3 regions of the Paenibacillus sp. JGP012 genome follow, and region 1 is predicted to be linked to each of the others. Evidence: riboswitches for the same ligand, from Rfam matches in the RefSeq annotation. Region 1 holds a riboswitch; each other region holds the start of a gene.

Evidence for each region. Region 1 has a riboswitch for S-adenosylmethionine ahead of metA (homoserine O-acetyltransferase MetA). Riboswitches for the same ligand answer to the same signal wherever they lie in the genome.
Region 2: another riboswitch for S-adenosylmethionine. It lies ahead of mmuP (S-methylmethionine permease); the one in region 1 lies ahead of metA (homoserine O-acetyltransferase MetA).
Region 3: another riboswitch for S-adenosylmethionine. It lies ahead of HNR77_RS09310 (methionine ABC transporter ATP-binding protein); the one in region 1 lies ahead of metA (homoserine O-acetyltransferase MetA).

The regions. Positions count from the first base shown of each region.
Region 1 is NZ_JACHKG010000007.1:174,622-177,905, reverse strand. Features, by position in the region: gene HNR77_RS11850 (aminotransferase class I/II-fold pyridoxal phosphate-dependent enzyme) at 1-412, opposite strand, end outside; gene metA (homoserine O-acetyltransferase MetA) at 437-1,354, opposite strand; SAM riboswitch class I at 1,484-1,608, opposite strand; gene corA (magnesium/cobalt transporter CorA) at 2,068-3,003, shown strand; gene HNR77_RS11835 (HRDC domain-containing protein) at 3,078-3,284, opposite strand, start outside.
Region 2 is NZ_JACHKG010000006.1:63,984-67,267, reverse strand. Features, by position in the region: gene mmuM (homocysteine S-methyltransferase) at 1-367, opposite strand, end outside; gene mmuP (S-methylmethionine permease) at 373-1,767, opposite strand; SAM riboswitch class I at 1,859-1,960, opposite strand; gene HNR77_RS10085 (Ger(x)C family spore germination protein) at 2,070-3,272, opposite strand; gene HNR77_RS10080 (GerAB/ArcD/ProY family transporter) at 3,269-3,284, opposite strand, start outside.
Region 3 is NZ_JACHKG010000005.1:241,078-244,361, forward strand. Features, by position in the region: gene HNR77_RS09300 (MetQ/NlpA family ABC transporter substrate-binding protein) at 1-282, opposite strand, end outside; gene HNR77_RS09305 (methionine ABC transporter permease) at 322-981, opposite strand; gene HNR77_RS09310 (methionine ABC transporter ATP-binding protein) at 981-2,015, opposite strand; SAM riboswitch class I at 2,137-2,276, opposite strand; gene HNR77_RS09315 (Cthe_2314 family HEPN domain-containing protein) at 2,519-3,238, opposite strand.

The DNA.
Region 1 (3,284 bases):
GCTGATACACCTTCTCCAGCGCTTCCAGATCATTCGTATCTACATAACTTGCCGTTACGCCAAAGCGAGACAGAATTCGCTCCAGCAGTCGATATGTTCCGCCGTACAGATCAAGTGAAACAATCAGATGATCTCCTTGACTGAACATCGCAAAGATCGTTTGCAACGCCGCCATGCCTGAGCTACAGGCAAAGCCTGCATCACCGGATTCCAGTGCCGCTGCAGCCTCCTCCAGCACTTTACGTGTTGGATTGGTTGTACGAATGTAATCAAACCCGGTGCTTTGTCCCAGCTTCGGGTGGCGAAACGCAGTGGATTGATAAATCGGAAAGTTAACGGCTCCTGTAACCGGTTCATTGATGGACCCAATCTGAGCTAAACGGCTTTCAATCTTCAACTTGTTATCTTCCATTACTGCATCCTCCTGTAATCACGATTAGATTTGCGGACCAATATCATAAGGTGTTTCCTGATACACATAGTAATTGAGCCAGTTAGAGAATAATAAGTTGGCGTGTGCACGCCAGGTAGCCGGAGGGATTTGGGACGGATCATCGTTCGGATAATAATGCTTAGGCAGTGCGATATCCAATCCTTTGGCTACATCACGGTCATACTCCCATTTTAAAGAGAACGGATCGTACTCGGCATGTCCTGTAGCAAAAATTTGTTTCCCATCCTTCGTAGCTACCAGAAATACGCCTGCTTCCTCGGACTCGGCTAAAATTTCAAGCCTGTCGTTTTTTTCGATATCCTCACGTCTTACGTCTGTATGGCGAGAGTGAGGCACGTTAAACACCTCATCAAATCCCCGGAGCAGTGGAACATGGGGTTTGTTGATCGTATGCGGGAATACCCCAAAACATTTTTCATCCAGCGGAACTTTGGGTACATCAAAATGGTGGTATAAACCAGCCTGGGATGCCCAACAGATATGCATGGTCGACGTTACATTGGTTTTGGTCCATTCAAAAATTTCCTGAATCTCCTTCCAATAATTAACGTCCTCAAAATCCAATTGCTCCACCGGCGCACCTGTAATAATCATGCCGTCGAAACGGCGGTGCTGGATCTCATCAAATGTTTTGTAGAACATGTCCAGATATTCCTGAGACGTATTTTTGGAGGTATGAGATTTGGGATGCACAAGCACCACATCCACCTGAATGGGTGTGTTCCCCACCAGACGCAGCAATTGTGTTTCGGTAGTCTCTTTGGTAGGCATCAGATTCAGAATAGCAATGCGCAGTGGACGAATATCCTGCTTGTATGCGGACGATTCGTCCATGACAAAGATATTCTCCCCTTCAAGCACTTCTTTAGCTGGTAGTGTGTCCGGAATTTTAATTGGCATGGTGAGTTGATTCCTCCTTGGTCGTCATAGATCACATTTGCCGCGAAAATCACTGCTGAGAAGTTGGGGCATACAACAAAGACCTCTCTCGGATTCCGAGAAAGGTCATATGTAAACAGATATGCGCCTCTCTCATCTCTCAGTTACAACAGCACCACAAGGATGCTTGGTCGCTGCAAGAATTAGCACCGTGCGGTATATCGCCGGTTGCCGGGTTTCATCGGGCTAGTCCCTCCACCTACTCTTGATAAGATTTCGCTGTATTCAATTATAATTCAAATTTATTAACTTTTACTTTAAAACATTCAGGCCCTCACGTCAAGATGCAGTTAGGTGTTTCTGATACCGAATTCGGAACCGATTCTACTCCGTAATCATACACTGCCTCAGAGCGCGAAATAGACACATTTTGCGCTTGAAAGCACTCTGGACCAGCGGTATACTAGACAAGTGTTTATAAGCCCTTATGTGAGAGGTGACATATTAAATGGATGGCGACCCGAGGCCCAATTGGCAGTCGATTTCCGAACAACTGCATAGAGAATGGATATCAGCATCGGCAGCGGGCCGTTTTTTCCGTTTGATTATAGATTGAACGTAAACAAGCGGAGACCTGTACATCGGGCTTCGCTGCCGACCGGCTGATCTGTTCTTTTGCGCCCATATTAATGATGAAATCCGCCTTGATGGCGGGTGCAGAAGGAGTAGATTACATGAAAATCCGGTTGGTTAATAACGGTGTATTTATTCCGGTGGATGACATCCAGCAAGCGCTGACTCCACCGGCTGAAGGTTTTTACTGGATCGATGCAGACGTAGATGATCTGGCTGTGCTGCAGCCCCTGTTCTCCATGCATGATCTGGCTGTGGAGGACTGCTTGAGTGATGAGGAGCAGCGTCCAAAGATTGAAATTTATGAAAATCATTATTTTATCGTGATCAACAGCATTCGCTTTGATGATGAAGAGATCTTTCTGCGGGCAGTCAATCTGTTTCTCGGCAGACATTTCATTATCAGTGTAACGAAACAGAAGGTCAGTGAATTACGGATGCTGAAGCCGATCCTGTGGGAACAGGAGATCAACAGTCCCGATCGCTTTCTCTATTTGCTGGTTGACTTGATTGTAGACAATTATTTCACCGTTGGTGACCGAATTGAAGCTCGCATCGAGAAGCTGGAAGAAGACATTCTGATGCACACCAAGAAATCACATCTGAATGAAATTATCGGTTTGCGAAGTGAAATATTGTGGCTGAAAAAAGTGCTTGGGCCTCAGAAAGAGGTTATCAACACCCTGAACAAAAAAGACCTGCGTCTGATTGATGATCAGCTGCAAAAATATTTCAGTGACATTTATGAGAATGCCGTGAAAATTTCGGAAACGTTCGAAACGTACCGCGACCTGATGGGCAACTTGCGAGAAGCCTATCAATCCAGTATCGCAAACCGGGCGAATGAGATCATGCGCGTGTTTACGGCCATTACAACTGTCTTCATGCCGCTGACCGTGATTACCGGAATATACGGGATGAACTTTGATAACATGCCTGAGCTGCACTGGAGATATGGTTATTACGCTGTCATTGGCCTCATGATTACACTCGGCCTGACGATGTTCTTTATTTTTCGCAAAAAAGACTGGATTTGAAATGGAAGACGAAGCGCCCCTCACCGGGAACGACTTCGTCTTTTTGGTATCTATTTTTCCTAAGCACTACCGAGCTAACCAACATTACGTTCCGTTTCTACATGTCTGCGGAAACGGATGCGAATCATACGCAATCGTTCATATACCTGCTCAAGGCTACCTGCTTCCGGGCGCTCTCCTCCATAAACTTTATGTAAGACAGGCTTCAGAAACGTATCGCCCAATTCCTCATATGCACTCCAGACCGCCTCTTGTTCAGCCTCAGGCATCACAGCCAGCTC
Region 2 (3,284 bases), on a different contig from region 1:
AACTGCCGCCTTCTACTGTGACACCCTGCACTTCTGCCCACACGTCATCTCTCGCCTTTGCAGCAAGCTCTACCGTCTTGCGAATCAACTCCAGCGCAGCCTTCTCTCCAATGCCACGCTTGCGGAAACCTTCGACAGTGGCCTGATAGCTTGAAGTAATTGCACAATCCGCTCCTGCACGAAAATAATCCGCGTGTACCTGCACAATGACATCCGGGTTCTCCAGCAGCACACGTGCAGACCAGAGCGGATCATCCAGATCACAGCCATGCTGCTCAAGCTCCGTAGCCAGTGCACCATCCAGAATCATGAGTGGATAGTCGTTCAGAATACGTTGAATTACATTGATATCATTCGTTTGCTCCATTTTAGTCATGGGGTCAACCCTCTTTTCTTCTTCGTACGATCTGTCAGGTAATATACGATGTAACACAGAATAATGAATGGAATACCGCAGTATAAAGCAATTCGCTGTGTCGGATCAAAAGCAATGCCGATGCAGGAGGCCAGGCACAGCAAAAATGAAACGATAGGTACGATTGGATATAGCGGTGTCCGGTAAACCAGATCCTGCACTTTGTTTCCTTCTCGCAGATACTGTCTGCGGAACATATACTGAGACACGCTGATGCTCATCCATACCGCCACTACAGCAAGACCCGAGATAGAGACAAGTGTAATATACACGGTTCCAGGTGCAATGATGCTGGACAGCAATGCCAGCGCACCACCAGCCATGCTGAGCACCAGCGCGTTGAACGGCACACCACGCTTGGTCAAGCGCGCAAACGATGGAGAGATGGTCTTTTTATCTGCCAGTGACCATAACATTCGTGAGGAAGCATATAATCCCGAGTTAGCTGCGGAAAGAATCGCCGTTAGAATAACAAAATTCATAATGTCTGCCGCATACGGAACACCAATCCGTTCCATCACGGCTACAAATGGACTTTCCAGCACGCTTGCGTCCGACATCGGCAGCAGCGCAGACAAAATAACAATTGTACCGATAAAGAAAATAATCAGACGCCATAATGTCGTATGAATGGCTTTTGGAATGTTTTTTTCCGGGTTTTCCGTCTCTCCGGCAGCAATGCCAATCAGCTCTGTACCCGAAAAGGCAAAGTTCACGGCCAGCATCGTCATTAATATGGCTGTGGCTCCATGCGGAAACCAACCTGATGCTGTAATGTTGGTAAAGAGTGGCGCCGGAGACGCATCTGCCATCGGAATAATCCCAAACATGGCAGCCCCGCCAATAATAATAAAGAGCACAATCGTCATCACCTTCACCAAGGAGAACCAAAATTCGGATTCGGCAAACAGTTTAACCGTGAACGCATTAAACAGAAAAATCATCAGAGCAAACAGTGCACTCCATATCCAGACATTTACGGACGGGAACCAGCGCTGCATCAGCAGCCCGGCTGCCGTAAATTCTGAGCCCAGTGCGACTGTCCAGGTCAGCCAGTACAGCCAGGCAACCGTATAACCTGTAGCTGGGCCGATATATTTGGCTGCGTAGCTGTGGAATGCACCCGTCTCTGGCATATATACTGATAATTCGCCCAGACAGAGCATAACCAGATACACGACGAGTGCCCCGATGAGATAGGATAAAATGGTACCGAGCGGTCCCGCCTGCTGAATCGTGTACCCCGAACTAAGGAATAATCCCGTTCCAATGACGCCGCCAAGCGAAAGCATGACCACATGTCTCGTTTGCATCTTACGCTGAAAATGACCTTTATCGCTGTTATTCTCCATATGACATACTCCCTGCTTCTTCATCCAGAGCAAACAAAAAAGACCCACTCTTCCCGAAGAGTGCGCCTCTACTGACAAATAAAAACAACTGCTCCTATCTATCAGGCTTTCACCCGCTGGAATTAGCACAGTATCCTTCAGATCTGTTGCTGAGGTTTCTAAGGGCCAGTCCCTCCACCTCTCTGGATAAGAAAATGATTTTTTATAACTATATCGACTGCCACCTGATGTGTCAACATTTAAATAGAATTACGCCTGCATCCTGTTCCAATAGCCTGCTCCCTCTACAAAATTCCAACGAGCTACTCTGTAGAAGACCCCGGATTCACAATTCTGGTCTTGACCTCATATGTGATGGGCACCTTCGCAAACACCTCATCCCAGTGATCCTTCACCTTCTTCCATGTCTTCGGATATTTGATTCGAATTGTGTCCCGAAAATCGGCAACATCCACCTGATACGTATGCTGGAGTTTATACAACATATCCTTAATCTGCTGTTCAACCAATTTTGCAAAATCCTTTTCCAAATCATCCCGATAAGCTCCCTTCTCCTCCTTTTCCGGAGCTCGCCAATCCTCCATCATCCAACCATCAGATTCGGCTTTAATGTGGAATGAAATGTCATCACCAACTACTTTCGGAATAATCTTGGTTCTTTTCTTTTTGATCTCATAGATTACCGTAAATCCTTCCTTGCTGTAGGTCTTGATGACTCCACCCTTTTGATTTGGTCTGAGCCAGGACAGAGCCTCCAGATCCGTTTGGTCAAGCTCACCGATAAACTTCTTGGTTTTGGCATCGAAGATGCTGCCGCCCGAGAACTTGTCCTCCCCGTTATAGTTCAGTACATTCTGCAATAGAAAACTCGACTCGGATTGCATCTGGGCATCAAGCTTCGCGAGCGATACAGGCTCCAGAATTTTGTTGGAAATATAATAATTATTCGTAATCCCCGTAAGATAAAATGCCGGAATGCGTGACGGGTCATTAGATGTAAGCACATCTACCGCACGATGATGACTGATCAGCACCAGACAGTTCGGGCGAATGTCGTTATCGCGCAGTATAAAATCCAGCAGCTGATCCAGCCCGTATTTTTTGGCAATATCCTTGGAAATCACAATGACCTTAAGGTGATGTCCAATGAGAGGGCGATCACGGCGCAAGGCAAACTGACGGAAAATCTGCAGCAAGGAATCACCAGAAAGCCGTTCATTGGAATAAGACGTTTTACCGGATGCAGGTGATCCTGACTGCTCACTTTTTTGGCTGCTGGAATATCCTGGCGCAATCTGAACGGTAGCTGTTACATTGTCCAGCTTGGGATAACGTCCTCCCTGCTCCGCAATTTTTTTCTCAAACTCGGTTTCTTGACCCACATCAATACCGAGAGCAACGTACAAGCTCAAGTCCTCAATTTCTCTGCTGCTCCAGCAGCCTGAGAGTAAACTCAGGATGGTCACAACGCAAGTGATCCGTCCCAGCAGGCGAAAGAAAATCATGCGTGCTTGCCT
Region 3 (3,284 bases), on a different contig from region 1:
GAAGAAGTTCGCATCCAGTTTGCCATCCTCCAGCTGCTGATTTGGCTGTACGTAATCGTTAAATGTAACAACCTGCAAGCGGATGCCCTGTGCTTCAAGTGCAGGCTTGATGCTTTCCAAAATTTCAGCATGAGGTGTAGGTGAAGCACCTACTTTCAATTCAACGGTACGCGGAGCGCCTGCTGAATTATCCGCACCGCTGTCCGATTTCTTGTTGTTGCCGCAAGCTGCAAGCACTGCAATTAACATCAAGCTGAGTAGAACAATAGACCATTTTTTCATCTGTAAAACCCCTTCGACTTATATTTTTTCATCTATGTGTTATTTCCTGGTGAAATAAATGACCAGACGATCGCCAAGCATCTGCAGAAGCTGGACCAGAATAATCATGGATATAACGGATATAATCATGATTTCGTTCTGATAACGGTAGTATCCGTAGTTAATTGCCAACGTTCCCAATCCGCCGCCGCCAACCATACCCGCCATAGCCGTGTAAGATACCAGGGTCACAATCGTGATGGTAATGCCGGCAAGCAAGCCCGGTAGCGCTTCTGGCAGCAGCACACGTCTGACAATCTGTCCTGTGGATGCCCCCATTGCCTGTGCCGCTTCAATGACGCCGCGATCCACTTCTCGCAACGTATTCTCTACGAGACGTGCAAAGTACGGCGCAGCCGAGATAACAAGAGGTGGAATGACGCCAAGCACCCCAGTAGCAGTCCCTACCAGCGCACGTGAAACTGGAATCAGAGCAACAATTAATATAATAAAAGGTACAGAACGTAAGATGTTAACAATGACGGACAAAACAATATAGGTTACTCGAGATCTCGCTGATGCGGACCGCCCTGTCATGAACAGAATTACACCAAGCGGTAGACCAAGCAGAACGGTGAACAAGCCGGATGCAGCTAAAATTTGTAACGTCTCAATAGAGGCGGTGCCAACCTCATCCCAGTTTACTTTTGAAAAATCCATTAACGAAGCACCTCCACATCAAGTCCTTCTGCGGCAAGCTCGGATAACGTCTGCTCAATGGCTTGAACATCGCCCTCAAACCTTACAGTTAATTGACCATAGGGAACTTGCTTGATGGTAGAGATTGCGCCCTGCAGAATGGCAAAATCCACGCCTGTTTTGCGAACCGTTCGAGATAAAATCGCTTCATACGTTTTGTTTCCCAGAAACGACACTTTCACCAGCTTGGATGATACACCCGTTCCGAGCTCCGTTCCGGCATTCGCAAGCACCATTTCTTCCAGCGCCAGTCCACCTTCACGATCACGACTCACAAAATCCCGAGTAATCGCATGCTGCGGCTTCAGGAACACTTCAGTTACTGGCCCTTGCTCCACAATGCCACCTTGATGAATTACTGCCACCCGGGCGCAGATGTTCTGAATAACATGCATCTCGTGCGTGATAAGCACAATTGTCAGATTATACTTTTCGTTGATATCCAGCAGCAGCTTGAGAATCGAATCCGTTGTCTGCGGGTCAAGCGCAGAGGTCGCCTCATCACAGAGAAGCACACTTGGATCACTTGCAAGCGCTCGTGCTATGCCAACCCGCTGTTTCTGTCCACCCGATAGCTGTGCCGGATATTTGCTGCTGTGCTGCTCCAGACCGACCAAAGCCAGCATCTCCTTCACCTTGCGGTCAATCGCATCCTTAGGTGTATTCACCAGCTTTAACGGAAAAGCCACGTTATCGTACACTGTGGCAGAAGACAAAAGATTGAAATGCTGAAAAATCATGCCGATCTTGCGTCTTTGCTGCTGAAGTTCACTTTTGCCAAGCTCCGTCAGGTTAATTCCATCCACCCATACTTCGCCTGCTGTCGGACGTTCCAGCAAGTTAATGCAACGAATCAATGTGCTTTTCCCCGCACCCGAGTGGCCAATAACGCCGAATATTTCACCCTTCTGGATGCTTAAATCGAGCTCTGACAACGCCGTGGTTGTCTTGCCACGCCTGCCATATGTTTTGGTTAATCCAACCAGTTCTATCAATAGTACGGCTCCTTCCCCATCACCTACATATATCTTTACCCGAAGGAAGGGAAAACTCCCCTTTCTACGCAAAAAAAGAGCCCTTTGCAGATACAAAGATGGCTCTTTACGTGAAATGACCTTCTCATCTGCCAAAATCATATTCACTATGATTCTGTAGGAATTAGCACCTAACATCTGTAATGAAACACATTCATGTCATCAGCACAGATCGGTTGCCGGGCTTCATCGGGCCTGTCCCTCCGCCACTCTCGATAAGAGAAATATATTGTTTGTAGAATAATATAGGTTCTTGTAGTTCATCATGTATAATGATCAAACTGCATCAAATATTACATTTTTAAACTGCATTAAATGCTACAATGTCAAAACTCTATTAAATAGTGCATTTTAGATAAATAACAAATCCATGTAAATTGTGATCTGCAACTCAGTATAGTCCAAGTATTCCGATTTGTCAAAGGGTATTATTTCATGTTGTTACTGTGATATGCTTGATGCCATTATCGTCTCATGCCCTGTTTACGCCAGATTCGAGTGATATATCGATATGCTGTGTGCAGTGTTTCACAGACCATATCCACACCCTGCTGCATCTCCAGCAAATGCTGATCCAGATCCTCCAGCTTGACTTTCCCCTTCATCGTCTGATGCAGCTGCCATAGATCATCCTGCATTTCAGAGTTCATGTAATGAATCTCCATATTGCGCCGCTTGCGGAGCCTGCTCATGGGTTCACGATAATTTTCCTTGATTTTGATTAATTGCAATGCAAGCGCATGGTGTTCCCGATGATAATCAAATTGCCTAAGTACCGTATAATAAGAGAAATGCACCTTCGTCTTTGAAGTATTCAACTGGAATATTTCATTCAAAACGGTTCCCAGTTTGTCCAGTATGGCAAAGCATCGAATAAACGCATCCTTATAAAAATAGACATAACGCGCATACTCCCCCTTTTCAGCAGAGGTCATATCTTCGGTATAGCCGGCAACCACTTTTTTACGAAAATGGGCTGCTGCAAAATAGCTCTGCTCCAATTCATCCAATGATGATATCAGCCCTTGCGTCCAGATATAAAGCTTCCTGTAATCGTGTTCCGGGTCATGGTCCACATGCATCTGGCGCTCAAATGAATCCAGCGTGTGTGCCATTGCATCCATCGCTTCCTTCAGAATCCCCTGATTGACCCGCGGCTTCTCGCCAAGTAACGTACGCAGCATAGATGTCCTCCTCTTTCCACTAATGATGCAAAATATATGATGTCAC